3 regions of the Mycobacterium mantenii genome follow, and region 1 is predicted to be linked to each of the others. Evidence: predicted binding sites of a transcription regulator. Region 1 holds the regulator's gene; each other region holds the start of a gene.
The links. Region 1 encodes LexA, which represses DNA repair genes until DNA is damaged. Its sites were predicted from a motif close to CGAACANNTGTTCG; they were not measured.

Region 1 (10,505 bases):
GACATCTTCGCCCAGCACGCCACCAGCCGGGAAGGCAAGGCACAGGTATCGCTGGCCCAGATGGAATACATGCTGCCGCGGCTCCGCGGCTGGGGTGAGTCGATGTCCCGGCAGGCCGGTGGCCGGGCCGGCGGCAGCGGGGGAGGCGTGGGCCTGCGCGGTCCCGGTGAAACCAAGATCGAGACCGACCGGCGGCGCATCCGCGAGCGCATGTCCAAGCTGCGCCGCGAGATCAAAGAGATGAAGCAGGTCCGCGACACCCAGCGCAGCCGCCGGCTGCGCAGCGACCTGTCCTCGATCGCCATCGTCGGCTACACCAACGCCGGCAAGTCGAGCCTGCTCAACGCGCTGACCGGGGCCGGGGTGCTGGTACAGGACGCGCTGTTCGCCACCCTGGAACCCACCACCCGGCGAGCCGAGTTCGAGGACGGCCGGCCGTACGTGCTCACCGACACCGTCGGGTTCGTCCGGCACCTGCCCACCCAGCTGGTCGAGGCCTTCCGCTCCACGCTGGAGGAGGTCGTCGACGCCGACCTGTTGGTCCACGTCGTCGACGGCTCCGACGTCAACCCCCTGGCGCAGATCAACGCGGTCCGCCAGGTGGTCTCCGAAGTCTTCGCCGACTACGGGGCCGACCACGACGGGGAGCCACCGCCCGAGCTGTTGGTGGTGAACAAGATCGACGCCGCAAGCGATCTGACGCTGGCCAAGCTTCGTCACGCCCTGCCCGGCGCCATGTTCGTCTCGGCGCGCACCGGCGACGGTATCGACGCCCTGCGCCGCCGGATCGCCGAGCTCGCCGTTCCCGCCGACACGGCCGTCGATGTGGTGATCCCGTACCATCGCGGCGATCTGGTGGCCCGCCTGCACGCCGATGGGCGAGTCCAACAGGAGGAGCACAACGCCGAGGGCACCCGCATCAGGGCCCGGGTCCCGGTGGCCCTGGCCGGTCGGCTGCGCGAGTTCGCGGCTCGCTGACGGGCGTTTGCGCCGCGTAATCGGGCGATCCGTGCGGCGCACGACCGTTCGCGACGCCGAAGCGCGACGGTAGCCGACCCCGCCAGCTGCCTACCAACCGTCCGGTTGGTATATGTTGGGCTGCAGAAATCCCAGTCGCCGGAGGTCTTCCAATGAGCAGCGCCATCAAATACCAGCGCACGCTTTTCGAGCCAGAGCACGACCTGTTCCGTGAGTCCTACCGGGGCTTCCTCGAGCGCCACGTCGCGCCGTACCACGACGAGTGGGAGAAGGCGAAGATCGTCGACCGTGGTGTGTGGCTAGAGGCGGGCAAGCAGGGCTTCCTGGGCATGGCGGTGCCCGAAGAGTACGGCGGCGGTGGCAACCCCGATTTCCGGTACAACACGATCATCACCGAGGAGACCACCGCGGGCCGCTACAGCGGCATCGGCTTCGGCCTGCACAACGACATCGTGGCGCCCTACCTGTTGGCCCTGGCCACCGAGGAGCAGAAGCAGCGCTGGCTGCCGAAATTCTGTACGGGAGAGCTGATTACGGCGATCGCGATGACCGAGCCGGGAACCGGCAGCGACCTGCAGGGCATCAAGACCCGCGCGGTCAAGCAGGGCGACCATTATGTGCTCAACGGATCAAAGACGTTCATCACCAACGGAATCAACTCCGACCTGGTGATTGTGGTCGCACAGACCGACCCGGAGAAGGGTGCGCAGGGCTTCTCGCTGCTCGCCGTCGAGCGGGGCATGGAGGGCTTCGAGCGCGGGCGCCACTTGGACAAGATCGGGCTCGACGCGCAGGACACGGCCGAGCTGTCGTTCACCGACGTCAAGGTGCCGGCCGAAAACCTGCTGGGCCAAGAGGGTATGGGCTTCATCTACCTGATGCAGAACCTGCCACAGGAACGGATCTCGATCGCCATCATGGCGGCCGCGGCGATGGAGCAGGTGCTCGAGCAGACCCTGCAATACACCAAGGAACGCAAGGCATTTGGCAAGCCGATCGGCAGCTTCCAGAACAGCCGCTTCGTGCTCGCCGAACTGGCGACGGAAGCGACCGTGGTACGGATGATGGTCGACGAATTCGTTCGCCTGCACCTGGATCACAAACTCACGGCCGAACAGGCCGCGATGGCCAAGTGGTACTGCACCGAAAAGCAGGTGCACCTGATCGACCGCTGCCTGCAACTGCACGGTGGCTACGGCTACATGCGTGAATATCCCGTTGCCCGTGCCTATCTGGATGCGCGGGTGCAAACCATCTACGGCGGCACGACCGAGATCATGAAGGAAATCATCGGCCGCAGCCTCGGCGTATAGCGTTTCGTTTGCTGGACCGCGGTCCGCGACCGCGAACCCCCGCGGGCGATAACGGCGCGGGAATGTTCGGCAATCGCAGGGCGCGACGAACATTCGGCGGTCGACTGGGCGCGGCGCTATTGCCGGTGAGCGATAAACCGACCGGTGCGGATGATTGGTCCGTCGCGCCGGGGTATGGCGTGAATGCGTCGACGGCTCACGTACCGTCGGCACATGTGTTTCTGGTGTGCCGACCGCGCCATCGCGCATAGTCAGGCTCATGAGCGCGTCGCCGGTGGCGGCGTGCGCGCCCCGCGCCACCGCGACCGGCGCAATTCTGCTGTGCGAGTCGGCAGTCCGGCGGCGCGCCCCGATCCCGCGTTGGCCCTCCCTTTTGTCTGCGGCATCGGCAACCTCGCGTGAACCGTGGCGCTGTTCGTCGCAATTGGGCCGTGGCCCGGCATCATTTCGACATCGGTGTGGTATCCGTTTTTGTAGAATTTGTGATTTGACTTCGCATTTCTTGTTGGCTGGAGCAAAGTTATGCGAGCCCGGCGATAAGGCTGATCGCGTGCGGGTTTCTTTCCCGCGCACACCCGGCCCGCTCGCCGGCTATGCAGGTAAGGGCATAGCCGCAGATAAAGCCATATCCGCCGGCTGGGAGGCTTGGTGAAGGTGCAGAGAGGTCACATGCGCAGGCTGATCGGAAGCGCGCTGGTCAGCTTGACGACTACCGCACTGGCCACCGTATTGCTGGCCCCCACGGCGGTAGCGAGCCCGATCGGCGACGCCGAGGCGGCGATCATGGCCGCATGGGACAAGGCCGGCGGTGACACGTCGCCGCTGGGTGCCCGCAAGGGCGATGTCTACCCCGTCGGCGACGGTTTCGCCCTGGACTTCGACGGCGGCAAGATGTTCTTCACCCCGGCCACCGGGGCCAAATTCGCCTACGGGCCCGTCCTGGACAAATACGAGTCGCTCGGCGGGCCGGCGGGCAGCGATCTGGGCTTCCCGACCATCAACGAGGTGCCCGGCCTCGCCGGTCCGGACAGCCGGGTAATCACATTCTCGGCCAGCGACAAGCCGGTGATTTTCTGGACCCCCGAGCACGGCCCGCACGTGGTGCGCGGCGCCCTCAACACCGCCTGGGACAAGCTCGGCAGCTCGGGCGGGGTGCTCGGGGTGCCCGTCGGCGACGAGACCTACTCCGGCGAGGTGTCGTCGCAGAACTTCAGCGGCGGCCAGGTGTCGTGGAACCGGCAGACGAAGCAGTTCACCACCGAGCCGCCGGCGCTGGCCGACCAGTTGAAGGGCCTGCAGGTGGCGATCGATCCCACCGCGTCGATCAACACGGCCTGGCGCGCGGCCGGCGGACCCACCGGACCCTTGGGCGCCAAGCAGGGCGGGCAATATCCCGTCGGCGGCGACGGCATCGCCCAGAACTTCGCCGGCGGCAAGGTGTTCTTCACCCCGGCCACCGGCGCAAACGCCGTCGAGAGCGACATCCTGGCCAAATACGAGTCGCTCGGCGGACCGGTCGGCAGCGACCTGGGATTCCCCACCACCAACGAAACCGACGGCGGCATCGGGCCTTCCAGCCGCATCTGCACTTTCTCCGCCGCCGACAAGCCGGTCATCTTCTGGACCTCCGACCACGGCGCGTTCGTCGTGCGCGGGGCGATGAGGGCCGCATGGGACAAGCTGCGCGCCCCCGCCGGCAAACTGGGTGCGCCGGTCGGCGACCAGTCCGTGAGCGGCGATGTGATCTCGCAGCAGTTCACCGGCGGCAAGATTTCGTGGAACCGGGCGAAGAACACGTTCACTACGGAACCGGCCAACCTGGCGCCGTTGCTGTCGGGCCTGCAGGTGTCGGGCCAGAATCAGCCGAGCACTTCGGCCGTGCCGGCGCATCCCAAGAAATTCACCTGGCACTGGTGGTGGCTGATGGCCGCAATTCCGGTGCTGGCGCTGCTCGTGCTGTTGGTGTGGATGCTGTTCGTCTGGCGCCGGCGCCGGTCCGGGCACGAGGACGCCGCGGGCTACGCGCCCGAGCACGGCGGGGATTTCGGTTATGACGCCGAAGGGCCCTGGGGGCGGGACGATTCCGACCTCGACGCCGAGCCGCTCCGGCTGAGCGCGCCGCAGCAGCCCGAACCGGCACCGGAGGCCGCGCGGGTCAGCTGGCAACGTCAGATGCCGGCCGAGAGTGAATACGGGTTCACCGACGCTGATCCCGACGCGATCGTCACCGACTCCATCCCGGTCGTCTCCGAGGAGATGCTGTCGGAGGCCGACTATGCCGATGCCGGAGCCGACTACACCGACTACACCGACGGCGTTCCCGAGGTCGCCGAGTCCGAGACGGCCGACGACGCCGCATACGTCGACGCGGATGAATACGATGCTGGCTACGCGGACACGGAGTATGCCGAGGACGAGTATGCCGACGTCGCCGTTCCGCACACCCCGCCGGACACCGAAGCCGTGACCGGCGCCCTGGAAACCGCCGAGCCCGAGGACGAATACCACGAGCTCGCAACGCCGGAGCAGGACGTCGAGTCCCTAGAGGAGACCCCCGCGGACGTCGGGACGGGAGCCGGTGCGGTCGCGGCCGGGACGCTGGCACGAAGCGGTCGGCACGCCGCCGCGGACGACGAGGACGGCTCGGAGAACGGTTTGGCGGGCCCGGACGGACGCCCCACGATTCACCTGCCGCTCGATGACCCGTACCAGGCGCCCGAGGGGTACCCGATCAAGGCCAGCGCTCGTTACGGCCTGTATTACACGCCGGGCAGCGACCTGTATCAGGACACGCTCGCCGAGATCTGGCTGTCGAGCGAAGAAGTCGCGTTGGCCAACGGCTTCACCAGGGCCGACTGATTCGGCCTGGGCGGGTCACACCTTGCGGATGACCGTGACAACCTTGCCCAGCACGCTCGCGTCATTGCCGGGGATGGGGTCGAACGCCGGGTTGTGCGGCATCAGCCACACCTGACCGCCGGCGCGTTTGAATGTCTTGACGGTGGCCTCGCCGTCAAGCATCGCCGCGACGATGTCGCCGTTGTCGGCGACGTTCTGCTGACGCACCACCACCCAGTCGCCGTCACAGATCGCGGCCTCGACCATCGAGTCTCCGACCACCTTGAGCAGGAAAAGCGTTCCTTCGCCGACCAATTCGCGCGGTAGGGGAAAGACATCTTCGACGGCCTCTTCGGCAAGGATGGGGCCGCCGGCCGCGATGCGCCCGAGCACCGGGACGAACGTGGGCTCCGGCAGGGCATCCGACCCGGCCACCTCGGTGGCGGGCGCCGCCACGTCGTCGTCGGCCCCGCGGACGTCGACCGCGCGCGGGCGGTTCGGGTCGCGGCGCAGGTACCCCTTGCGCTCCAGGGTGCGCAGCTGGTGCGCCACCGACGACGTCGACGTCAGACCGACGGCGTCGCCGATCTCCCTGATGCTCGGCGGGTAGCCGCGGCTGGTGACCGAGGCGCGGATGACATTCAGAATGGTGCGCTGCCGTTCGGTCAGCGAGGTATCGACGGAGTGCAACCGGCCGTCGGGATCGGCCGGTGAATTGTCGTTGCTGTCGCCCATGGCACTGAATGTAGCGGTACCGCGAACAAGAATCAAACATGTGTTCGAGTAGCGTGTCGCCTGGGGCGCATGAGGGCCAAAAGTCCCTGCCGCTGGTGGATCAAGACCCTATAGCCGGTGAATCACACGTGTGTAACTTTTGGGGATATCGGGTATTTGAACTGCAGGCCCAACAGTGACCGGCGAAGTTTGTCGGTGGTGTGATCTAGCGTTTGCTCGTGCGACACGCTTCGCTCAAATGTTCGGGCTTCGAACATACAAGCGATTAGAGTCGAACACACGAGCGAGAGTTAGTTGACCGGAGGAACGAAGATGACAGTCATCCACACGCCTGCGCCGCGTACCAGCAGTCTTCGGCGCCCGATCAACGGTCCCGTCCAGGGTGCTCGATATGGACGAGACGGCCTGACCCGGCCTCGCAGGCCCGCGCCGTCGCGGCCGGCGGTTGCGCCGACGCGCTACTACGGCACCGGGGTGGCAATGTCCGTAGCTCCCCACCGCAGGCGTTCGGCCACCTGGGCTTCGACCATCGGGTTGGCACTGGCCGCCGGGGCGATCACGCTGTGGCTGGGTCTGGTCGCGAACGTCGGCCAGGCGCTCAACGGTGACTCCACGACGTCGGCGGCGCACGTTCCGGACCGGCTCGCCGTCGTCCGCGTCGACGCGGGGGAGTCGCTTCAGGACTTCGCGCACCGGGTGGCGCCCGACGCGCCGACCACTCAGGTCGCCGACCGCATCCGTGAACTGAACGATTTGCACTCGCCCACCCTGATGGCGGGTCAGGCCCTGATCGCCCCGGTCGGCTGACAGCCGTTGTGCGAAAGCGACTCTGGACGGGCGCCCTCGGACGCGAGTGGTGAGGCCGTACGTCGGGCGGCTCCATTAGCCGTGCAGGTCAGCGCGCGGGTACGCTCAGAGTCCTGCGGTACCTCGTCACGGTGAAGGAGCGGTCATGCATTGTCCGTTCTGCCGTCATCCCGACTCCCGGGTGATCGACTCGCGCGAAACCGATGAAGGGCAGGCGATCCGCCGCCGCCGATCCTGTCCCGAGTGCGGACGACGGTTCACCACCGTGGAGACCGCCGTCCTGGCGGTGGTGAAACGCAGTGGCGTCACCGAGCCGTTCAGCAGGGAGAAGGTCATCAGCGGCGTGCGCCGGGCTTGCCAGGGGCGTCAGGTCGATGACGACGCGCTGAATCTGCTGGCCCAGCAGGTCGAAGACACCGTGCGCGCCGCGGGTTCGCCGGAGATCCCCAGTCACGAGGTCGGCTTGGCCATTCTGGGGCCGCTGCGCGACCTCGACGAGGTGGCCTACCTGCGGTTCGCCTCGGTGTATCGGTCCTTTGAGTCCGCGGACGATTTCGAGCGTGAAATCCAGGCGCTTCGGGAGCACCGGGGAGTGGCGACCCCGGGCTGACGAAAACCGGGCTGGCTCCTCAGCGGGCTAGGCTCGGTTCCATGCCCACTGACTTGCATCCCGACCTCGCGGCGCTGGCCCCCCTGCTTGGGACCTGGTCCGGCCAGGGCGCGGGTAAGTACCCGACGATCCCGCCCTTCGACTATCTCGAAGAAGTCGTGTTCTCCCATGTCGGCAAACCGTTTCTGGCGTACGGGCAGAAAACCAAGGCGGCAGCCGACGGCAAGCCGCTGCACGCCGAAACCGGCTACCTTCGCGTGCCCCAACCGGGCCACGTCGAACTGGTTCTGGCGCATCCCAGCGGCATCACCGAAATCGAGGTCGGCACCTACTCGGTCACCGGTGATCTCATCGAAATGCAAATGTCGACCACGACCGTCGGGTTGACTCCTAGTGCCAAAGAGGTGACGGCGCTGGGTCGTTCCTTCCGCGTGGACGGCGACGAGCTCTCTTACACGGTGCAGATGGGTGCGGTCGGGCAACCGTTGCAGGACCACCTCGCCGCGGTGCTGCACCGGCAGCGCTGAGCCCTCCGAGGGCGTGCGACGCCGTCAGTCCAGGTGTCTCACACCGTCATTGACGACCCGCCCGGCCACCCGGACCCAGCCTTCGGCGCTCCACGTCGTGTCGATGACCGAGCCCCTGCCCTGGGTGATCCGCAGGCTCTGGCTCAGGTAATCGGTGATCCGCATCGCCGCCGAACCGGTTGCCTCGTCCTCGACCACACCGAGGTTGGCGGCGAACATGCGCACCCGCAGCGACCCGGCCGCGCGGTCGACCCAGGCCCACAGGTAGTGGGCGGCATCGTCGGGAAAGTCCGCCGGATCCGCGGCCAGAACCTCGTCGGGCGAAGCGAATTCGTGCAGGGCGAAGTCGGGTGCCCACTGCGCGCGGGCGTTGATGCTGGCGCGGTGTTCGTCGTAACCCACCTGCACGAGCCCGGCCGGTACCTGCAGCGTGTTGATCGGCGAACCGACCTCGCGCAGCCACCACGTCGCGCCGACGGTCGGGTGGCCGGCGAACGGCAGTTCGGTTCGCGGCGTGAAAATGCTGGCGTGCGCGGTGGAGGAGCCGGCCGCCGGCAGGTCGACGAAAACCGTCTCGCTGTAGCCCAATTGGGTTGCCAGCCGCTGCCGGTGCGCCGGGTCGACCTGGCGGGCGTCCACCACGCCCAGCGGGTTACCGAAGTTGCCGCCCGAATCGGTGAACACCCGCAACACCGTCACGTCGATCCCCATGGCCCGACTGTACGGCGCCGGAGCCGGTTGCCCCGACCGAGGTGATCAGGTGGCGCTGCGCTCGTCGGATCCCATGGCGTTGAGCACGGCGACGCGAGTGGGAGCGGGGCCCGAGACGGCCCGCTCGCCGCCGCCGGTGCGCAGCAACCCGCGAAGGTTGGCCTGGTCGTATTCGGCGGGATCGGTGGAGTCGATGAAGCGCTCGACGACGTCGATGAAACGCGCCGGGTCGTCGTGAAAGGGGAAGTGGCCCGATCCTTCGAAGATTTCGAGCCGGGAGCCGGGCATCGCGGCATGCGCCATCCACGCGTGCCGGACCGGAACCACCACATCCTTTGTGCCCCAGACGATCTGTACTGGGATGGCCTCGGTCAAATAGCAGCGGTCGAGCATGGTGACGATCTGTCCGCGCCAATCCACCACCGCGCGCAGCGTCCGGCTGAATGCCGCGGACGCCGTCGGTTCGGGCAAATCGTCGAGGATCCGCAGCACGTTGGGCAGGTCGCGGCCCAGCCCGCTGCTGCCCAACGCCACACCCAGGACGCGTCCCATGAGCTGAACCGCGGGCAGCACCAGCGGCAACCGCAGCAGGGCGATCGCTTCGCTGCCCATCGGCAGCGAGGCCCAGCGCAGGACGAAGTTGACGTCTTTGGTCACGCCGCCGGCGCCGACCAGGATCAGCCGTTCCACCAAATGCGGAAATTGGTAGGCGAATTGCATGGCCACGCCGCCGCCCAGCGAGTGACCGATGATGGTGACCCGCTCGATGTCGAGCACGCTGAGCAGGTCACGCATCCCGTTTGCATAGGCCGCGATCGAGTAGTCGGCGCGCGGCTTGTCGGATTGCCCGTGGCCCAGTAGATCCGGGGCGATCACCGTGAAACGCTGGGCGAGCTTGGCCTGCACGGTGTTCCACGTGGTGGAGTTGTCGCCGATGCCGTGGATCAGCAGGATCGCCGGCCCGGAACCGGCGATGCGGTAGGCCCGTTTGTAGCCGTGGATGGTGCGGAACTCGAGTTTGGGTGCGGTCACTTCACGCACCGGGCGGAGCGTGTTTTTGCGCTTCCGCTCGGTCATATCGCCAACCTTGGTGTCGGGCCGGGCTAAGGCCGGTGTGGCTAGGGACTCTTGCTAAGTCGGTCAGGCATGATCGTCGTCGTCGAACTTCTTCTCCGCCTGTTGGGCCAGAAATCGCTCAAACTCTGCGCCCAGCTCGTCGCCGCTAGGCAGATCCTCGTCGCGAGCTAGTAACGATCTGTTCTCCTGAGCGTCGATGAAGGCATCGTACTGGCGCTCAAGCGCGGCCACCACTTGAGCGACCTCCGCGCTCGCTTCGACCTGCTCGTCGATCTTGGCCCGGATCACCTCGGCCGCCTCCGTCAGCGCCGTCAGCGGCAGCTCCAGCGACGCGGTCTTGGCGACTTGCTCGAGCAGCGCCTGCGCGGCGGCGGGGTAATCGGTCTGCGTGAGGTAGTGCGGGACGTGCACGGTATACCCGACGACCTCGTGGCCGTGCTGGCCCATCCGGTACTCCAGCAGGTTGGACGCGCTGCCGGGTACCTGGATCTCCGAGATCCACGGCTGGAAGTTGGCGATCAACTCCGGGTTGTTCGAGTGCGCGGTCATGGTGGTCGGCCGGGTGTGCGGAACGGCCATCGGGACAGTGCCCAGACCGATGGTCTGGCGCACGCCGAGGCGTTCGGCCAGCAACCGCACCGCGGTGATGAAGCGCTCCCACTTGAGGTCCGGTTCCATGCCGGACAGCAACAGGAACGGCGTGCCGACCGTGTCGCGCATCGCGTACAGGCTCAGCTCGGGATCCTCGTAGTGGGTGAAGTGATCGGTCTTGAACGTCATCAGCGGGCGCCGCGAACGGTAGTCCAGCAATTCGTCGATCGCGAAGGACGCGACCAGTTCGGTGTCCAGCACCGCCTTGAGATGCGTGGCCGCCAGCTTGATGGCATGACCGGCGTCGGAAAACCCCTC
Region 2 (10,505 bases), 570 kb from region 1:
CGAACAACAGCGGCGGGTTTGACAGCACGACGATGACCGAAGCAAGCAGCACGGCAAGCGTTGCGGCGCGACGGAACACAGTGCCGACGGCGACCGCGATCAGCGCCGGCACCCACGCGGCGACCGCGGAGCCGTCCCCGCCATCGGCGGCCAGCCCCACCATGAGCAGGCCGAAACCCGTCGCGAACGCGGGTGCCCAGACCCGCGCCAGCGCTCCCGCATCGCCGTCAGCCACGCAACCTCCCCCGCACCCGGCGGCGCCGATCCGGCAGCACACCCATCGACTGCTCCAAACCGCTGTCGCCCGGCCACGACACGATGTCCACACCGGTGGTGGCCATGTCTCGATACATCGCCGAGCGCTGCAGCGCCCACATCCGGTCCACCAGGGGATCCTGTTCGTCTTCGAACGGCGAGCTGTCGAGAATGTCGACGGCCAGCACGACATGGCCGCGTTTGCGCAAATTGATGAGGGCCAAGGCGAATTCGGTGTCAAGCAGGGTGGAGAACGCGATGACGATCGCCCCGGCGGGAACAGCCGCGCGCGGCGCCAGCGTGCCCGTTGTGCTTTCGAATCGGTCACCGGCATCAAGGACCGTGTCGAGCACCCGATAGAACTGGCGCTGCCCGATGTCGGCGCCCAGCCAGCGCGGGTGGTTGCCCCCGAGAGCGACGATGCCGGCCCGGTCACCGTGGCGCAACGCGGTTTGCACCACTTGCGCGGCGCCGCGGACGACGCGTTCGGTGGCCTCGGTCGCCGGACCCGCGGGCTGCCGGTACCCGTCGATCAGCACCACCACATCGGCGGCGCGATCGGTCAATCGCTGCGTCACGTGCAGTTGGCCGCGGCGCGCACTCACCGGCCAATTCACCGCGCGCAGTTGGTCGCCAGGCACATAGGGGCGAATGTCGGCGTATTCCACGCCCGGACCGATGTGGCGGGTCAGGTGCGTGCCCAACCGGTCGAGCAACTCGGTCTGCGGGATGGGCGTCTGCTGCGGCGGCGTCAACGGAAACACAAAGACCTCGGCGGCCCCGGCGGTGGCCGTTCCGCTGAGCAGCCCACCGCGGGCGACGACGTCGATGCGGGCCTCGATGGAATACCGGCCCCAGCGCTGCGCGGTGGCCGTGACCGTTTTCGCCTGCCCCGCATCGGATTCGGCGATCCCGAGTTCCATGCCCGCAATGTCGGGAACCGTGACCTCTACGGCCGACGTCCCGTCTTCCTGCGTCACCCACACCCTGATGTGCGCCTGCTCGTTTTCGAAGCAACGCTGGGCGGCGGGCTCGCCGTGCACGTGGATCGTCGGGACCGGCCGCTGCCAGCTGATCGAGCACAGCACGCCGAGCAGGGGCGCCGCGAACGCGATCAGCTGCCACTGGGCGCCTATCACGGCGGCGGCCAGCGCAAAACCTGCGCAGGTGGCGATGGCTCGTGTCAATTCCGATGCACGCCAGCGGAACTCGACCGCACCACTGAACGTCACGTCGGGATCATCCCGTCTCTCCGGCACTGGCGCCGGTTCGGGGCACCGGTAAGCGGTGCAACAACTCTCCGATGACATCGGCGCCCTGGATCTTCCGCACCCACATTTCCGGGCGCAGGGTGATGCGGTGTGAGACCGCCGCGATTGCGAGCGCCTTCACGTCCTCGGGGATGACGTAGTCGCGGCCGAGCAGCAGTGCGCGGGCGCGGGCCAGCTGCACCAAGTCCAGTTCGGCACGCGGGCTGGCGCCCACCGCGACCTGCGGATGGTGCCGCGTGGCGTTGGCCAGGGAAACGACGTAGTGCAAGACGTCTTCGTGCACGGTCACCTGCTCGACGGATTCACGCATGGCGAGTAGGTCGTGCGCATCCACCACCTGGTTGACCGTCGGTTCGGCCGAACCGCGTTCGAGGCGGCGGCGCAACATCGAGGTCTCGTCTCGTTCGTTGAGATACCGCAATTCCAGCCTGATCGCGAACCGGTCGAGTTGCGCCTCGGGCAGCGGATAGGTGCCCTCGTACTCGATCGGGTTGTCGGTGGCCAGCACGATGAAAGGCTTTGGCAGCTGGTGTGTTTCCCCGTCGATGCTGACTTGGCCCTCGGCCATCGCCTCCAGCAGCGCCGCTTGGGTTTTCGGCGGCGTGCGATTGATCTCGTCGGCCAGCAACAAGTTGGTGAAGATGGGGCCTGGCCGGAACGCGAAGCGGCCGGACTGCATGTCGTAGATCGTCGAGCCGAGCAGGTCCGCGGGCAACAGGTCGGGCGTGAACTGCACCCGGGTGAATTGCAGCCCCAGCGCGGCGGCGAAGGATCTCGCAATCAGTGTCTTGCCCAGACCCGGCAGGTCCTCGATGAGGATGTGACCGCGCGCGAGGACCGTGGTGAGGATAAGCCGAAGCGCGGAGCGTTTTCCCACCACCACGCGTTCTATTTCGTCGAGGATCGCCTCGCAGTGGGCGGTCGTGGTCGCGGCCGGCAGCGTCATGTTCGGATCGCGCCTCCTGTCATATCTGCTCGAGCTTTTGCAGAATCTCCTGCAGCGCCGCCCGGCCCGGCCCGGGTTGGTGGCCGCTGCTGCGTATCACGTTGTTGGGATTGACCCATTCCCACAGTTCCACGCCGAAGAGCATGCGCCCGGTTGCGTGGAAAGCCGCGGGGTCCTTGGATTGCCTTTGGCCAGTTGTCATCTCGTACCGGCGCGCGAGCATCGGGCGCAGGTGCCGGTCCCAGTCGGCCCGGGTGGACTCCGACCACCGGATGGTCGTCTCGGTGGTGGAAAGCCAGCGGCGCAACGAATCCCCGAGCTCATCGGCGGTCGGCTCCCCATCGGCATCGAGCCCGCGCGCCAGGGCATGGCGAAGGCTGAGCAATACGAGAGCCAGCCCAACACCGGAGGCCGCCAACACCCACCGTCGATCATGCTGGCTCAGCGCCAGCAGCTCTATGCCGATGATGAGGCAAATGCCCAGGCTCGCCGTCTTTTTCATACGGAACTCCGCGAACCCAGTTCGTCGAGGACCACCCGAAGGACGCGCACCGCCATGTCGCGGTGACCCTCGTTCATCACGTGGGGGCTAAACCGCGCCTCGGCGAACAGGTTCACCAATTGGACGGCGTTGTCGGCGTGCAGGGCGTGGTGCTCGACCGCGCGGGCGAGAACCTCGGTCGGGGTGTCGAATTCCTGGGGAACGGCGCCGGGAACACGCGCGAGTTCACGTTCCATCGCGGCATAGCAGGCGATGATCGCCTCTCGCGGCTCGCGGCTGAGGTCGGTCATCTCCGCCAGTCCACGTTCGGCCGCCCGCGCCAGTGATTCCGAGCGCGGCGCCGGCGCCGGGGATTCCGCCGGCTCGTCGGTGACGGCGCGAGCCGGCGGACGCCAGCGCCGCCGCGCCGTGGCGACCGTCCCGACGACCAACATCACCACCATGGCGACCGTGCAGGCAAGCAGGATCCCCAGCATGTTCTGCGAGCCGACGCGAGGACGGTGCGGATGCTGCTGCGACGCCGGAGCGGGCGGATGCGTCGACGGCGCCACGCTGCCGCTATCGGGCGGGGCGGGCGCGACGCCGTGGGGCAAGAACCGGGCCAGCAGCAGCATGATCAGCAGCCAGGCGACGATCACGCCGAGCCCGATCAGCAACACGCGCCAGTTCGGTCGACCCTTGCCGGTGCCGAGCATGTCGGACAATCCTGCGGCACTCGGCGCGGGGGCGCGGGGGTCTCGCAACCGCGCGATCACGGCCACCGCGATCAGCGCAAGCGTCACGGCCAGAGCCGCGACCACGAAGGCCAGCGCCGCGCGGCTGCCCGACTCGCTGCGCATGGCGTCGTGGCGAGCGGGGAGGTAGCCGCGCAGGGCGGCCGCGACCACGAGCAGCAGGACGATCAGGGCAACCGCTCGCCCTGTCGGCTTGTCCATACCAGGCATTGGCACACCACTCGATTGGTTGCCTGCCGCCGCTGCGGCACTGACTTTTCTCATACTTGCACGTCAGACCGCCCTAGGGCCAGGATCGGCGTTCCGGCTTGTGCACAGTCGGTGGTTCATCCACATACTGCGCCGTTGCACTTGGAATCGAACGTATGTTCGATACGGTGGACGTGTGAGTCCTCCGATGAACGCCGAACAGGCGCGAGAGCAAATGTGCTCCGCGCTCGACGCCATCGATGCGGCCCACCGGGTCCTGCGTCAGACCTCGTCGGATGCGGTCGGCAACGCCTTCCGGGTCGACGTCGCCGAACGTCTGGAAGCCCAGGACCGGATCAACCGTGGGCTGATGTACCGGGTCTTCGGCGAAATCGCCGACCCGCCGGACGAACCGGGGTGCGCACCCGCGGTGCGCGCCATGTTGTGGGCGCGGCTTCGCATCACGCCCAGGGAAGTCTCGCGCCGCTTCCGGCTCGCGGCCCGTCTGCGGCCGCGCCGCTCGCTGACGGGCGCACCACTGGAACCCGAGCTCCCGGCGCTGGCGGCGGCTGTGTCCGTGGGCACGGTCGGTGAGGACCATATCCGCGCCGTCTGTGCGGCCGTGGATCTGCTGCCCTCCTGCGTCTCCCCCTCCGACGCGGCGGACGCCGAGCGCACGCTGGTGCGGCATGCGACCAGACTCGACGCCGCCGTGGTCACCAAACTGGGCCAGCGGATTGCCGACTATCTCAATCCCGATGGCCTCTTCACCGACGTCGATCGAGCGCGCCGCCGCGGCCTCCACCTGAGCCCGCAAGGGCCCGACGGGATGTCGCGGCTGACCGGCCTGCTGGATCCCGAGGCCCGGGCCTACTTCGAAGCGCTCGAAGCGGCGGTGCGGCCCGGCCGCCATCAACCGGATTGCCCCGACAGCAATCCCGGGGCGCGCGATGACCGCACGCCGGCTCAGCGCTGCCACGACGCCCTCAAGCTCGGCCTCGAAATCGCCGTCGCCTCAGGCGGTCTCGGGGTACACCGCGGTCATCCCGTCACCGTGATCGCCACTACCACGCTGGCCGAACTCGACCGGGCCGCACGCGCCTCGGTCGACCCGTCGACCCCGATGCCCACACCGGCGTCCACCGGCGGCGGTTCGCGCCTGCCGATGCCGGATCTGATCCGGATGGCCGCCAAGGCGATTCATTATCTGGCCGTGTTCGACGAGCACACCGGCCGGCCGTTGTATCTGGGCCGCCAGAAACGCATCGCCACCGCGGATCAACGGATCATCTGCTACGCCCGGGACCGCGGCTGCACCCACCCCAATTGCCTCGAACCCGGATACCACTGCGAAGTCCACCATGCACACGAATGGGCAGACGGTGGCCGGACCGACGCGGACAACCTGTTCTTCGCCTGCGGATCCGACCACGGCGCGGTGGGCAGGGGCGAATGGCGCACCGTGGTGGACGGCAACGGGCGACTCGGGTGGACCGATGGCGACGGGCCTCCCGACGTCAATCACGCACACCACCCCGACGAGCTCTTGCGCGGCGATCCCGACCCGCCTGAAGGAGCGTCGGCCTAGCCCACTGCGAAGGGCCGAAAGCTGCCGTCGAGCACCTGAAGGTGACCGATGGTGCGTCCGGTGACGTTGGCGGGATCGACGAGAGCCAATTCCACCGCTGCGCGGGCGAATTCGTCCTCCGACGCGGTGTCATCGAAGTTGCGGGCATAGTAGGAAAGCCCCGGCGTGAGAATGGGTTTCGACGGCGACAGCGCGTTGACCGCGATGTTGTGGTCGGTGAGATCGAATGCCGCGCACTGGGTCAGGTGCTCGAGCGCGGCCTTGGATCCGCCGTACCCGGGCAACACCCCGCCGCTGCGGTCGGCGTACGGGCCATCACCGGGCAGTCGCGACGCGACCGAGGTGATGTTGATGATCGAGCCGCCGCCCGCCTCGATCATGTCGCGGCACACCAGCTGCATCAGCTCGTAAGCCGCGAAGACCGCGATCTCGAAATGCCGGCGATATGCGTGCAGGGGCGTGCTGACGAAGCCCGGCCAGCCTGGCTTGGCGGCGGCACTCGCCGGCTTGCCGTCGGCACCCGGTGGCTTGGCAGCGGCACTCGCCGCTTTGCCGTCGGCACCCGGTGGCTTGGTGGCTTCGTCACGCGGCTGTGCGCCGGGCGCCGGTGGCCGGCCGGGTGCGGTGAAGGCCGCGTTGTTGACCAGAATCCCTATGGGGCCCAATGCCTCTCGCGACGACTCCACCAGCCGGGCGACCTGATCGCGGTCGGTCAGATCGGCCCGGACCGCCACCGCACGCCCGCCCGCCGCCTCAATGTCCGCGACCGTCTCGCCGATGGTTCCCGGCAACCGGTCATCCCATACCTCTTCGGTGCGTCCGGCGACCGCCACCGCGGCGCCCTCGGCCGCCAGGGCTAGCGCGATCGCCCGGCCCAGGCCGCGGCTTGCGCCGGTGACGATCGCAGCGCGGCCCGCCAGCCGGCCGGTCATCGCCGCACCCCGTGCACGACGATGGCCGTGGTTTGCTCCACCCACGCATCGTCGAGGTCGTCTTCCGGGCGCAGCAGCATTCGCAGCATCGTCGCTCCCCCAATCAATTCGATCAAGCGATCCGGATCCACATCGGGATGGGCCTCGCCCCGGTCGACCGCCTCACGCAGTCGCAGCCGCACCGCGGTGAACAGGTCCGCGAATCGCGACATCACCCGCGCGTTGAGCGCTGGGTCGGCCGTCATGTCGGCAACCAGCCCGGGCAGCGCGGCGCGCACCACCGGGGTGGTGAACACATCACGGGTGGCCTCGATCATCATCCGCATGTCGGCGGCGATGTCCCCGGCCGGCGACTCCAGCGCGGTCGGGGTCGTCGGGAAGGCCGCCTCGTGCACCAGTTCGGCTTTGCTCGACCATCGCCGGTACAGCGCTGATTTGGTGGTTCCGGCGCGCTCCGCGACGGCGGCAAGGCTGATGTTGGAATAGCCCGTTTGGACAAGCAGTTCCGCGGTCGCCGATAGGATCGCCGAATCGATACGCGGATCGCGCGGCCGGCCGGCGCCGGAGGCCTTGTCAAGGCCGGACGGGTCTGCTTTCATAACGCTACCTACAGTATCGTAATTGCCTCAATGAAGGAGGCACCTTATGGCAACAGAACCGGCGGTCGACAACGTCCAACGGCTCCAGCGATCCAGCCGCGACGTCACGACGCTGCCGACGGTGATGTCACGCTGGCTTTCCACCGTACTGCCAGACGCCGCAAAACCCGAGGTGACCGTGGAAAGCGGCGTGGACTCGACCGGCATGTCGTCGGAGACCATCATCCTGACCACCCGCTGGCAACAGGACGGGCGGCCCATCGAGCAGAGGCTGGTGGCGCGGGTGGCGCCCACCGCCGAGGACGTGCAGGTCTTCCCGACCTACCGGCTCGACCACCAATTCGACGTCATCCGGAAAGTGGGCGAGTTGACCGACGTGCCCGTGCCCCGGGTGCGCTGGCTGGAGAACACCGGCGACGTCCTGGGCACACCGTTCTTCGTAATGGACTACGTCGAGGGCGAGGTGCCACCCGACGTCATGCCATATACGTTCGGCGGCAACTGGTTCGCCGACGCGCCCGCCGAGCGGCAGCGCGAACTGCAGGACGCCACCGTCGGCGTGCTGGCCACGCTGCACTCGATTCCGGATGCGCAGAGCACATTTGGCTTCCTCACCGAGGGGCAATCCGGTGACACGGCGCTGCGCAAGCACTTCAACTGGGTGCGATCCTGGTATGACTTCGCGGTACCCGACATCGGGCGATCCCCATTGCTGGAGCGGACCTTCGACTGGCTGAAAGCCAACTGGCCGGTCGAGGCGGCCGCCGCCGAGCCGGTGCTGCTGTGGGGCGACGCCCGGGTCGGCAACGTGTTGTACAACGACTTCCGCCCCGTCGCGGTGCTGGACTGGGAAATGGTGACGCTGGGGCCGCGCGAGCTCGACGTAGCATGGATGATATTCGCGCACATGGTCTTTCAAGAACTCGCGGGCCTGGCGACGCTGCCGGGATTGCCCGGGGTGATGCGCGAGGAGGACGTGCGCGCCACCTACGCGCGACTGACCGGGATCGAAATCGGCGACTTACACTGGTTTTACGTCTACTCGGGCGTGATGTGGGCGTGTGTGTTCATGCGCACCGGCGCGCGGCGGGTGCACTTCGGCGAAACCGAAAAACCCGACGACGTCGAATCGCTGTTCTACCACGCCGGATTGATGCGACGTTTAATCGGCGAGGGCCTTATCGGAGAGGACCAGTAATGCTCGGACCGCTCGACGAGTTCCCGGTACATCAGATTCCCCAGCCGATCGCCTGGCCTGGCCCCTCGGACCGCAACTTCTACGACCGCTCCTATTTCAACGCCCACGACCGCACCGGGAACATCTTCGTGATCAGCGGCATCGGCTACTACCCCAACCTCGGGGTCAAGGATGCATTCCTGCTCATCAGGCGCGGGGATACCCAAACCGCCGTACATGTTTCGGACGCCATCGACTCCGACCGGCTCAACCAGCACGTCAATGGCTACCGCGTCGAGGTGATCGAGCCGTTGCACAAGCTGCGGATCGTGCTCGACGAAACCGAAGGCGTTGCAGCCGATCTCACCTGGAAGGGGCTGTTCGACGTCGTCCAGGAACAGCCGCACGTCCTGCGTTCGGGCACCCGGGTCACGCTGGACGCGCAGCGCTTTGCGCAGCTGGGCAGCTGGAGCGGACACCTCGTCATCGACGGCGAGGAAATCACCGTCGACCCCAACACCTGGCTGGGCAGCCGCGACCGGTCCTGGGGCATTCGTCCGATCGGCGAGGCCGAGCCCGCGGGACGGCCCGCCGACCCGCCTTTCGAGGGCATGTGGTGGCTGTACGTACCCATGGCGTTCGACGACTTCGCGATCGTGCTGATCATCCAGGAGGAGCCCAACGGGTTCCGCTCGCTCAACGACTGCACCCGGATCTGGCGCGACGGCCGCGTCGAGCAGCTGGGCTGGCCGCGAGTCAAGATCCACTACCGCCCCGGCACCCGCATCCCGACCGGCGCGACGATCGACGCCACCACCCCCGACGGGACCCCGGTCCATTTCGACGTCGAGTCCAAACTGCCCGTCCCCATTCACGTCGGTGGCGGCTACGGCGGCGACTCCGACTGGATACACGGCACCTGGAAGGGCGAAAAGTTTGCCGAGCGCCTGACGTACGACATGACCGACCCGGCGATTGTCGGCCGCGCGGGCTTCGGCGTGATCGACCATGTCGGCCGCGCGGTCTGCCGCGACGGCGACGGCGAGCCGGTCGAGGGCTGGGGCCTGTACGAACATGGCGCGCTGGGCCGGCACGACCCGTCCGGGTTCAAGGATTGGTTGACGGTTGCGCCCTAGACATTCAGACGTCGCGCCGTAGCCGGCCGGACTGGTGGCCGGGCTTGTCGAAATCGCGGGGTCACAGCGCAATTAACATAGCGAGTAACATAGCGAGGTCGGCATATGTTTGCCGTCGCCGTGATGCGAAACGCCCAGCGGTTCGCCCGTGAGCTTGCACAATTCGCCGTGAAAACTGTGGAAATGCGGTTCACTAGACCGCGTGCCAAAACCGCCGCGGATCGTCGACGTTGTCGTGGTCGGTGCGGGCTTCGCCGGACTCGCCGCGGCGCGTGAGCTGACACAGCAAGGCCATGACGTGGTGGTCTTCGAGGGCCGTGACCGGGTCGGCGGGCGGTCGCTGACCGGCAGCGTTGCCGGATTGCCGGCCGATCTGGGCGGCACATTCGTCGGGCCGACCCAGGACGCCGTATTGGCGATGGCCGCCGAACTGGACGTCCCGACCACTCCGACACACCACGACGGCAAGAACCTGATCCATTGGCGCGGGTGGACGCACGCGTATCACGGCACCATCCCCAAGCTTTCGCTGACCGGCCTGCTGGACATCGGTCGGCTGCGGTGGCAGTTCGACAGGATCGCCCGCAGCATCCCGTTGGCGACGCCGTGGGATGCCCGTCGCGCGCGCGAACTCGACGGCCTCTCGCTCGGCGGCTGGCTGCGCTCGGTGCGCGCGACCGCGTCCTCGCAGGACCTACTGGCGATCGTGGCCCGGGTGACCTGGGGGTGCGAACCCGATGACGTGTCGATGCTGCACGCCGCCCGCTACGCGCACGCGGCCGGCGGCCTGGACCGACTGCTCGACGTCGAGGACGGCGCCCAACAGGACCGTTTTCCCGGCGGCACGCAACAGATCGCCGAGGCCGCGGCCGCCGAGCTGGGCGACCGGGTGCTGCTCAACGCCCCGGTGTGGCGAATCGAGCGCCACGGCGCGGGCGTCACCGTCACAACCGCCCTCGGCGAGACCGAGGCCGGGTTCGTCATCGTCGCAATCCCGCCGGCCCATCGCGCCTCGATCGAGTTCACTCCCCCGCTGCCGGCCGAGTACGAGCAACTCGCCCAGCATTGGCCGCAGGGCCGGCTCAGCAAGGCGTACGCGGCCTATTCCACGCCCTTCTGGCGGACGAACGGATTCTCCGGCCAGGCCCTGTCCGACAAGGGCCCCGTTTTCATCAC
Region 3 (10,505 bases), 2.8 Mb from region 1:
TGGCTGCACAACAGCATCTGCGGACCGTCGTGGCTGCATGTCGCGTCCACCTCGTGGCCGACATACTCGTCGTCAAGCTGCAGCAGCGCTACGGCGAACTCGTCGGTGGGCGTCTCATAGATCAGCCCGAAGCCCTCGCGGCGGATGCGCGGGCGCAGCTGCTCCTCGGTGGTGGGCGCGAAGTCCAGCACCCGCAGCAGCTCGGGCACATCGACGTGCTTGGGGGTCAGGCCGCCGCGTAACACGTTGTCGGAGTTGGCCATCACCTCCACCGCGAAGCCGCGCAGGTAGGTGTGCAGGTTGCCGGCGGAGACGAAGATAGCCTCGCCGGGGGCCAGGGTGACGCGGTTCAGCAACAGCGCCGCCAGCACGCCGGCATCACCGGGATAGCGCTCGCCGAGCTCGAGCACCGTCTTGGCCTCGGCCGCGAATTCGGTTGCCCCGGAGCTGAGGTACGCGATGGCGCCGTCCAGCACGGCGGTCACCAGCACGTCGATGTCGGGCTGCGGCGCGGTGATCCAGGTGGTGAACAGCGCGCGCAGGCCGTCGGCGTCGGACTGGTCGTTGAGCAGGTCGATGTAGGGGTCGAGGTCGGAGACAGCCAGGGCGCGCAACAGCTCGACGGTGCGCGAGGCCTGCCGGAATCCGGCCAGCGCCTCGAATGGGTGCAGCGCCACCAGCAACTCGGGCTTGTGCGACGTGTCGCGGTAGTTGCGCACCGGCGAGTTCAGCGGGATGCCGACCCGCTCCTCGCGCAGATATCCCTCGGCCGCCTGCGCGGCGCTCGGGTGGGCCTGCAGGGACAGCGGCTCGTCCGCGGCGAGCACCTTCACCAGGAATGGCAGCACGTCGCCGAAGCGCGCCCGCGAGACCGGCCCGAGCTGTCCCTCCGGGTCGTCCATCAGAGCCTCGAGCAACGTGACTTCGCCGTTGTCTGTCTCCAGCCAGGCCGGATCGCCGGGGTGCGCTCCGAACCACAGCTCGGCCTCCGGATGCGCCGCCGGCACCGGGCGCTCGGTGAACTCGGCGATGGCGGTACGCGAACCCCAGGCGTACGTTCTCAAGGCCCCGCGAAGCAGTTCCACTGTTGTATCTATCCCCGCACCAGTCGCATATAAACCGCGGCCATCTCCAGCCGGACGGCCAATACTGCCAGTTGCTGCTCGGGGCGGCCGGGGCCCCCCAACGCCGGCGATACGCCGTAGCCGGCCGAGCCGCCGGGCCCGTCGGGCACGTCCTCGGCAGCGAGCAGGTACACGTCGTCGAGCCCGGCAGTCCGGGCGGCCACCCCCGGCTGCTCGGCGGCCAGGACGACGGCCAGTATCCGCAACCGCTGCGGCAGCGGTCCGTCGATCTGTTCGTCGTGGAACAGCGCGGCGTCAGGATCCGTCAGGCCGCCCGACGCGCCGGCGCGCAAGGCGACCAGGGCGTCCGCCAACCCGGCGGCCGGGATCACCTGGTTCGCGACCCGGAGCAGCACCGAGCTGCCGTGCCGGGCCAGCGCAAGCGTCGCGGCGGCGTCGCCGGCCAGCGCCACCTGGCGCTCGGCGATCCGCGCGGCCAGCAGCTTGGCCGGATTGGTGAACAGCTCGCGGCCGGCGCTGTTGCGCAGCGCCTCGGCGTCCAGCTCGTCGGCGAGCAACGCGAGGTCGACATCGGGTCGCGGGTCGATGGCGTGCAGCACGGCCAGCCCGGCGGCCAGGTAGCGGCACAGGCCGAATTCGTCGGGAACCCACAGCCGGGGCGCCAGCACCGCCGCGCGCCCGGCGGTGGCATCTCGCAACGGGCCCTCGTACGGCGCGGCCACCACCACCCGGGCACCCCGGCGTAACCCGGTCGCCGCCGCAGCGACCAGCGCGGGATCGCCAGGATCGCCGCCCGCGACGACCAACACATCGAGGGGACCCACCCATGGCGGTGCTTCGCCGGCGAGAGTGAAGGGCTGGGAAGCGGTTCCCCCTGTGGTCGCGGCCAGGATCGTCCCGGCGGTCTCGGCGGTGCCGCGGCCGGGCACCCAGATAACGCTGCGTGGGCGGTCGTCGCCGCGCAGCGGATCGAGCGCACCCTCCTCGACCGCGGTGGCGATCGCACGCACCTGGGCGCCGGCCGACGACGCGGCCCGCAGCAGGCCATCGCGGTCGGCGGCCAGCAGCCCCTCGGTGTCCTCGAGATCGATCGCGCGGGTGGCGCTCACGGCGCGGCCCTTGAGCCCGCCCCGGCAGCCGAGGTCGCGGTGATCTCGGCGCTGATCTGGGCGACGACCGCGGCCACGTCCTCGGCCGTGCGCGCCTCCACGTTCAGCCGCAGCAGCGGCTCGGTGTTGGAGCTGCGCAGGTTGAACCAGCTGCCGTCGCCCAGGTCGGCGGTTACCCCGTCCACATGGTCCAGGGAGTGGATCCGGGTGCCGAACGACTTCAGCACCGCTTCCGTGCATTGCCCCGCGTCGGTCACCGTGAAGTTGATTTCGCCCGACGATTCGTAGCGCTGGTAGTCGGCGGTCAACTCCGACAACGGACGGTCCTGCTCGCCGAGGGCGGCCAGCACGTACAGCGCCGCCAGCATCCCGGAGTCGGCGCCCCAGAAGTCGCGGAAGTAGTAGTGCGCCGAATGCTCACCGCCGAAAATCGCGCCGGTGTCGGCCATCAGCGCCTTGATATAGGAGTGCCCCACCCGAGACCGCAGCGGTGTGCCGCCGCGCTCGGCGACCAGTTCGGGCACCGCGCGCGAGGTGATCACGTTGTGGATGATCGTCGCGCCGATCTCGCGGCTCAACTCGCGGGCGGCCACCAGGCCGGTCACCGTCGACGGCGACACGGGGTTGCCGCATTCGTCGACCACAAAGCAGCGGTCGGCGTCCCCGTCGAAGGCCAGCCCGATGTCGGCGCCGGTCTCGCGCACGAAGGCCTGCAGGTCCACCAGGTTGGCGGGGTCCAGCGGGTTGGCCTCGTGATTGGGAAACGAGCCGTCGAGCTCGAAGTACAACGGCTCCAACGTGATCGAACCGATGGGGCCGAGCACGGCGGGCGTGGTCAGACCGGCCATGCCGTTGCCGGCGTCCACGGCCACACGCAGCGGGCGCAGCGCGGAGGTGTCCACCAATGACCGCAGGAACTGCCCGTAGTCGGCCAGCACGTCGCGATCGCTGACGGTGCCGGGCTCCCCGTCGTGGCGGTCGACGCCGGCGATCACGTCGTCGGCGACGAGGCGCAGCCCGGTCTCGGCGCCGACCGGTTTGGCTCCCGCCCGGCACAGCTTGATGCCGTTGTAGGCCGCCGGGTTGTGGCTCGCGGTGAACATGGCGCCGGGGCAGTCCAGCAGCCCGGAGGCGAAGTAGAGCTGATCGGTGGACGCCAGGCCGATGCGCACGACGTTTACTCCCTGGCCGGTCACCCCGTCCGCGAACGCCGCGGCCAGCGGGGGCGAACTGTCCCGCATGTCGTGGCCAATCACGACCTGCCGGGCACCCTCGGCGCGCATCAGTTTGGCGAAGGCCGCACCGAGATCGGTGACCAGCGGCTGGTCGAGCTCTTCGCCGACTAGCCCACGCACGTCGTACGCCTTTACGACACGGTGGACAGTCGCGGCGGGCCGAGACATGCGGGACTCCTGACGACGTGAACTCTTGGCCGTCAGCCTATCGGGCCACGGAGAACTGGAGCCGCTGCGGTGCGTGAGGATTCTGCGTGCAGCGGGTCGGGGCTAGTCGCTGGGATCGGGCAGCACGCGCAGATGTCCGCGGCGCCGTCCGGACCGATGCTCGGGCGGTGCCAGCAGGCTGCTGCTGGGCGCGGTGGCCTGCGCCCCGCCGTGATGGATGTGCGAATCGGCGAAGCCCTTGACCGGCGTTACGTTGCCGGCGAACGGCGCGCCGCGATCGCCGCCCTCGCGCACCGCGTCGGCGAGGGCGACCAGGTCGTCGTCGTCAGGGTGGGCGGGCTCAGAAAGAAGGGGTCCGGCATGGCGCACCAGCTCCCACCCGCGGGGCGCGGTGATTCGGCCGGCATGGTTGACGCACAAGTCCCATGAGTGCGGTTCCCGCGCGGTCGCCAACGGACCGACGACTGCCGTCGAGTCCGAATAGACGAACGTCAGGGTCGCCACGGCGTAGTGCGGGCACCCGGGCCGGCAACAGCGACGGGGAACGTTCACGAGCGAAAGGCTATCGTGCGCAAACGCCGCCGAAGCGCCGGACACGCGCAACTCCCCGACCCTCGATGTGCAACCGTTACCATCGGCGCGTGGGCGATTCGCGCAGCTCCCCGCGAAGAGATCAAGATTCCGACGGATCGGCTCCGCGCCGAACCGCTACCCATCGACTCTTCCGCAGGGGCCGCGAGATGCGCGGCCCGCTGTTGCCCCCGACCGTGCCGGGATGGCGCAGCCGCGCCGAGCGGTTCGACATGGCGGTGCTGGAGGCCTACGAACCCATCGAGCGGAGCTGGCAGGACCGGCTGGCCGAACTGGACGTGGCCGTCGATGAGATTCCGCGGATCTCGGCCAAGGATCCCGACAGCGTGCAGTGGCCGCCCGAGGTGATCGCCGATGGGCCGATCCCGCTGGCGCGGTTGATCCCGGCCGGCGTGGACGTCCGCGGCAACTCCACGCGGGCCCGAATTGTGTTGTTCCGCAAGCCAATTGAACGACGGGCGAAAGACACCGTCGAACTCGGCGACTTGCTGCACGAAATCCTGGTGGCCCAGGTCGCCATCTATCTTGACGTTGAGCCGTCGGTCATCGATCCCACGATCGACGACGAATAACAGCGCGCAGTGCGCGCAGCGTGCGTCGTGCTCAGCGTGCGTCAGATAATGCCGCGCTTGAGGCGGCGGCGCTCGCGTTCAGACAATCCACCCCAGATACCGAAGCGCTCGTCGTGCTCGAGGGCGTACTCGAGGCACTCATGACGCACCTCGCACCCCAGGCAGATCTTCTTGGCCTCACGGGTGGAGCCACCCTTTTCCGGGAAGAAGGCCTCGGGGTCGGTCTGGGCGCACAGCGCCCGGTCCTGCCACTGGTCGGCGGCCGGCTCCGGCATGGGCTCGGGCTCGAAAGCGATTGGCGCGTCAGGGACCACGGTCAAATACGGCCGAGCGGGGCGGTCCAGCGCCGGGATCAGGTCGGTGTGCGGCGTGCTCGCCATGGCGCCTCGAAAAGTTTCGTAAGACATACGGTCGTCCGCCTCCTCAGCTTGATTGAGAGAGAGAGTGATTGGTTTCCCACTGTTCTGATGTACAGACAATTCGAACAAGTGATCGAATCTCGGTCTGCGACACCGGAGTCGGCCGGCCAACCGGGAAATGACACTGATGTGATTAGACACGGGTTGATCTGCCGGGTCAAGCACTTCGGCGCATTTCCATACCATCTCGTGATCGAATTTCGGCGTTTCTGTTGTTTTACGCCTTCGGCGTGTCGATCACAGGGCCATCAACTTTCCCACAAGTTCGCGACAAACGGTGGGGAACCGCAACTTTGAGACACCCCGATGGGCCCGCCGCAGCACCGCCACCGGGCAGTACTGTCGTGCAATGTGAAGGTCACCGTTCTGGTCGGTGGGGTTGGCGGCGCCCGCTTCCTGCTGGGGGTTCAACAGCTGTTCGGGCTCGGTCAATTTCATACGCAACAGCATCCGGACACCGAGGCCGGCAGCCACGACCTTACGGCGATCGTCAACGTTGGCGATGACGCCTGGATCCACGGACTGCGGGTCTGCCCCGATTTGGACACCTGCATGTACACCTTAGGTGGAGGTGTAGATCCGGAGCGAGGGTGGGGGCACCGCGACGAAACCTGGCACGCCAAAGAGGAATTGGCGCGCTACGGCGTGCAGCCGGACTGGTTCGGGCTCGGCGACCGCGACCTGGGCACCCACCTGGTGCGCACCCAGATGCTCAACGCCGGCTATCCCCTGTCCCAGATCACCACCGCGCTGTGCGACCGCTGGCAACCCGGCGCGCGCCTGCTGCCGGCCAGCGACGATCGCTGCGAGACCCACGTGGTGATAACCGATCCCGACGACGGCGGCCGGCGGGCCATCCACTTCCAGGAGTGGTGGGTGCGTTACCGCGCCCAGGTGCCCACGCACAGCTTCGCCTTCGTCGGCGCCGAAAAGGCGGCCGCCACAACTGATGCCACGGCGGCCATCGCGGACGCCGACGTCATCCTGTTGGCCCCGTCGAACCCGGTGGTGAGCGTCGGCGCCATCCTGGCCATACCCGGCATTCGCGGCGCGTTGCGCGCGGCGCGCGCACCGATCGTCGGCTACTCGCCGATCATCGGCGGAAAGCCATTGCGCGGCATGGCCGATGCGTGCCTGTCGGTCATCGGGGTCGAATCCACCGCCGAGGCGGTCGGCCGCCATTACGGCGCACGCCGGGACACCGGCATCCTGGACGGCTGGCTGGTGAGCGAGGACGACCGCGCCGACGTCGACGGCGTGGCGGTGCGCGCGGTGCCGCTGGTGATGACCGACGCTGAGGCGACGGCCGAGATGGTCCGCGCCGGGCTGGACCTGGCCGGGGTCACGCCATGACCCCGTCGCCGGGCGAGCACGGCACCGCCGCCGCGATCGAGATCCTGCCCGTCGCCGGGCTGCCCGAGTTCCGACCCGGCGACGATCTGGGCGCGGCCGTCGCCGCGGCCGCACCGTGGCTGCGCGACGGTGACGTCGTGGTGGTCACCAGCAAGGCGGTGTCCAAATGCGAGGGCCGGCTGGTGCCGGCGCCGCGGGATCCCGAGGAGCGCGACCAACTGCGGCGCAAGCTGGTCGACGACGAGGCCGTCCGGGTGCTGGCCCGCAAGGGCCGCACCCTGATCACCGAGAACCGGATCGGGCTGGTTCAGGCCGCCGCGGGCGTAGACGGATCCAACGTCGAGAGCGGCGAACTTGCGCTGCTGCCGGTCGACCCAGACAGCAGCGCCGTGGCTCTGCGGGACCGGCTGCGCGAGCGGCTCGGTGTCGAGGTCGCGGTGGTCATCACCGACACGATGGGCCGCGCCTGGCGCAACGGCCAGACCGATGCGGCCGTGGGAGCGGCGGGTCTGGCTGTGCTGCACGGGTATTCGGGGGCCGTCGATCAGCACGGCAACGAGTTGCTGGTCACCGAGGTGGCGGTCGCCGACGAGATCGCGGCGGCGGCCGATCTGGTGAAGGGGAAACTGACCGCGATGCCGGTGGCGGTGGTGCGCGGCCTGTCTGTCGCCGACGACGGCTCGACGGCCCGGCAGTTGTTGCGGCCGGGCACCGAAGACCTGTTCTGGCTCGGCACGGCCGAAGCCCTCGAGATGGGCCGCCGCGAGGCGCAGCTGCTACGCCGATCGGTGCGCCGGTTCAGCGCCGAGCCGGTGCCGGCGGACCTGCTGGAAGCCGCCGTCGCCGAAGCCCTGACCGCACCGGCGCCGCACCACACCCGGCCGGTGCGGTTCGTCTGGCTGAAAACTCCCGACGTTCGGCTGCGGCTGCTGGACCGCATGAAGGACAAGTGGCGCGCCGACCTCGCCGGCGACGGCCGGCCCGCCGACTCCATCGAGCGCCGGGTGGCCCGCGGCCAGATCCTCTACGAGGCGCCCGAGGTCGTCATCCCGATCCTGGTGCCCGACGGCGCCCACTCCTATCCCGACGCCGCCCGCACCGACGCCGAGCACACCATGTTCACCGTGGCGGTCGGCGCGGCCGTGCAGGCCCTGCTGGTCGCGCTGGCGGTGCGCGGGCTGGGCAGCTGCTGGATCGGCTCGACGATATTCGCCGCCGACCTGGTGCGGGCCGAGCTCGAGCTGCCCGCCGACTGGGAGCCGTTGGGCGCCATCGCCATCGGGTATGCCGCCGAACCGGGCGGCCCGCGTGATCCGGCAGACCCCGGTGATCTGCTGATCCGCAGGTGATACTGAGCCCATGAAGTTCGCGGGCAAGGCGGCGGCCTCGGCCGACAAGGTCCGCGGCGGCTACTACACCCCCGCGCCGGTGGCCCGCTTCCTGGCCGCGTGGGTCCGCGCCGCCGGACCCAGGATCCTCGAACCCTCCTGCGGCGACGGCGCCATCCTGCGCGAGCTGGCCGGGCTCAGCGACCGGGTCCACGGCGTCGAGCTGAACGCGGACGAGGCGGCCAAGTCGCGCCGTTACGCGCCCGTCGACGCCGAGAGCCTGTTCGCCTGGCTCGCCGGCACCGAGGCCGGTGGCTGGGACGGGGTGGCCGGGAACCCGCCCTACATCCGGTTCGGCAACTGGTCGCCGCGGCAGCGCGATCCGGCGCTGGACCTGATGCGGCGCGAGGGCCTGCGCCCCACCCGGCTGATCAATGCCTGGGTCCCGTTCGTCGTGGCCAGCACCGTGCTGGTGCGCGACGGCGGACGGGTCGGACTGGTGCTGCCGGCCGAGCTGCTCCAGGTCAGCTACGCCGCACAGTTGCGCGACTTTTTGCTCAGCCGATTCCGCGAGATCACCCTGCTGACCTTCGAGCGCCTGGTGTTCGACGGCCTCCTGCAGGAGGTCGTGCTGTTTTGCGGCGTCGTCGGCAGCGGTCCCGCGCGCATCCGCGCCGTCCACCTGCAGGACGCCGACGCCCTGGCGCGCGCCGACCTGGACGTCGAACGCCGTCCTTTTGGGCCCGCACTCCTGCACGAGAACGAGAAGTGGACCAAGTATTTTCTGGACCCCGCCGCGATCCGGCTGCTGCGCGCGCTCAACGGGTCGGGCACCCTGCCCCGGCTGGGGTCCCTGGCCGAGGTCGACGTCGGCATCGTCACCGGACGCAACGCCTTTTTCACCCTCACCGACGCCCAGGCCGACCAGCTGGGGTTGCGGGCGCACTGCGTCCCGCTCGTCTCGCGCAGCGCCCAGCTGTCCGGGCTGGTCTACGACACCGATTGCCGCGCAAGCGATCTCGCCTCCGGGCAGCGCAGCTGGCTGCTCAACGCGCCGCGCGAGCCGACCGACCCCGCCCTGATCGCCCACATCCGCGCCGGCGAGGCGGCGGGGGTGCACCGCGGCTACAAGTGCTCGATCCGCACGCCCTGGTGGAGGACGCCGTCGCTGTGGGAACCCGACTTGTTCCTGCTGCGCCAGATCCACCGGGCGCCGCGGCTGACCGTCAACGCCGCCGCGGCCACGAGCACCGACACCGTGCACCGGGTCCGCCTCGCCGCCGGGGTCGACGCGGGCGCGCTGGCCGCGGTGTTCCACAACAGTGTGACGTTCGCATTCACCGAGATCATGGGCCGCAGTTACGGCGGCGGCGTGCTGGAGCTGGAACCCCGCGAGGCCGAGCGGCTGCCCATTCCCCCGCCGGCACACGCCGATGCCGGGCTCGCCTGCGATGTGGATCTGTTGCTGAAGGCCAACGAGATCGAGAAGGCGCTCGACGTCGTCGACCGCCGCGTGCTGATCGACGGCCTGGGATTGGAGGCCGGGATGGTGGCCGACTGCCGTGCGGCCTGGGTGTTGTTGCGGGATCGGCGGAAACGGCGGAGGTCGCGATGAGCGTGCGGGAGTCGGCGATCGCGATGCTGTCCAGCTGGGAACCCCCCGACCCGGCCCAGGATTCGTTGCGGCACGCTGTGTTGGCGTTCGTGCACGCCCGCACCGACGCGTGCCTGCGCGAGTGCGTGCCCGGCCACGTCACCGCGTCGGCGCTGGTGCTCGACCACTCCGGCAGCCGGGTGCTGCTGACGCTGCATCCCCGCGTGGGCCGCTGGGTGCAGCTGGGCGGCCACTGCGACGAGGACGACACCGACATCGCCGCCGCGGCGTTGCGCGAGGCCACCGAGGAGTCGGGGATCGACGGGCTGCGCATCACACCGGAATTGGCGGCGGTGCACGTGCATCCGGTGACCTGCTCGCTGGGCGTGCCGACCCGGCATCTGGATCTGCAGTTCTTGGCGCACGCGCCGGCCGGCGCGCAGATCGCGATCAGCGACGAGTCCGAGGACCTGCGCTGGTGGCCCGCCGACGCCCTACCCGACGGAACCGACCACGCGCTGGCCTATTTGGTCGCCCGGGCCACGCGCGGCTAGATGTACTCGGCTACGACGTTGGTGTCAGTCGGCTGATCGGGGGTTGGGCTCCGATGGCTGAGTGGCGTCGTTGATTGTTGTAGTGGTCGAGCCAGGGGGCAAGGGCTGCGCTGCGAGCGTCGTTGGTGGTGAAGATTTGTCGGTAGGCCCACTCGGTTTGCAAGGTGCGGTTGTAGCGCTCGATGCTCCTTTCCGTTCTGCCAGGGGCAGTGCGGGCGGATGAACTTGTGGGTGGCGCCAAGTGCGGTGATGACGGCAGCCACATCGGCGGAGCGCCGATAACTGAAGTGGTTATCGGTGATGACACGCTCGATGGTGGTCAAGCCGTGGGAGGCGAAGTAGGCCGCCGACCGGGCCAGAAACGCTGCGCATGTCGCCCCTTTTTCATCGGTCAGGATCTCTGAATAGGCCAGCCTGGAGTAGTCATCGACCGCGGAGTGGATGTAATCGAATCCGGTCCCGGCCACCTTGTGGGCATAGGTATCACCGGCGGCCTT

Region 2: the regulator LexA is predicted to act here: its motif matches at 4,067-4,080, upstream of G6N50_RS27665 (HNH endonuclease signature motif containing protein).
Region 3: the regulator LexA is predicted to act here: its motif matches at 5,242-5,255, upstream of cofD (2-phospho-L-lactate transferase).

What each region holds. Positions count from the first base shown of each region.
Region 1 covers NZ_AP022590.1:345,892-356,396, forward strand. The annotation lists gene hflX (GTPase HflX) at 1-978, shown strand, start outside; gene G6N50_RS01730 (acyl-CoA dehydrogenase family protein) at 1,131-2,291, shown strand; gene G6N50_RS01735 (LGFP repeat-containing protein) at 2,961-5,150, shown strand; gene lexA (transcriptional repressor LexA) at 5,166-5,864, opposite strand; gene G6N50_RS01745 (LysM peptidoglycan-binding domain-containing protein) at 6,177-6,671, shown strand; gene nrdR (transcriptional regulator NrdR) at 6,817-7,281, shown strand; gene G6N50_RS01755 (peroxynitrite isomerase) at 7,323-7,808, shown strand; gene G6N50_RS01760 (PhzF family phenazine biosynthesis protein) at 7,833-8,519, opposite strand; gene G6N50_RS01765 (alpha/beta fold hydrolase) at 8,565-9,596, opposite strand; gene G6N50_RS01770 (proteasome assembly chaperone family protein) at 9,660-10,505, opposite strand, start outside.
Region 2 covers NZ_AP022590.1:5,966,057-5,976,561, reverse strand. The annotation lists gene G6N50_RS27690 (hypothetical protein) at 1-163, opposite strand, end outside; gene G6N50_RS27685 (DUF58 domain-containing protein) at 228-1,487, opposite strand; gene G6N50_RS27680 (AAA family ATPase) at 1,495-2,472, opposite strand; gene G6N50_RS27675 (hypothetical protein) at 2,492-2,974, opposite strand; gene G6N50_RS27670 (DUF4129 domain-containing protein) at 2,971-3,909, opposite strand; gene G6N50_RS27665 (HNH endonuclease signature motif containing protein) at 4,106-5,485, shown strand; gene G6N50_RS27660 (SDR family NAD(P)-dependent oxidoreductase) at 5,482-6,417, opposite strand; gene G6N50_RS27655 (TetR/AcrR family transcriptional regulator) at 6,414-7,016, opposite strand; gene G6N50_RS27650 (phosphotransferase family protein) at 7,063-8,214, shown strand; gene G6N50_RS27645 (hypothetical protein) at 8,214-9,329, shown strand; gene G6N50_RS27640 (flavin monoamine oxidase family protein) at 9,532-10,505, shown strand, end outside.
Region 3 covers NZ_AP022590.1:3,182,002-3,192,506, forward strand. The annotation lists gene manA (mannose-6-phosphate isomerase, class I) at 1-1,085, opposite strand, end outside; gene G6N50_RS14190 (TobH protein) at 1,094-2,194, opposite strand; gene G6N50_RS14195 (phosphomannomutase/phosphoglucomutase) at 2,191-3,597, opposite strand; gene G6N50_RS14200 (DUF3499 domain-containing protein) at 3,700-4,149, opposite strand; gene G6N50_RS14205 (metallopeptidase family protein) at 4,338-4,760, shown strand; gene G6N50_RS14210 (WhiB family transcriptional regulator) at 4,802-5,140, opposite strand; gene cofD (2-phospho-L-lactate transferase) at 5,531-6,532, shown strand; gene G6N50_RS14220 (coenzyme F420-0:L-glutamate ligase) at 6,529-7,881, shown strand; gene G6N50_RS14225 (Eco57I restriction-modification methylase domain-containing protein) at 7,892-9,475, shown strand; gene G6N50_RS14230 (NUDIX hydrolase) at 9,472-10,008, shown strand; partial or broken gene G6N50_RS14235 (IS481 family transposase) at 10,019-10,505, opposite strand, start outside.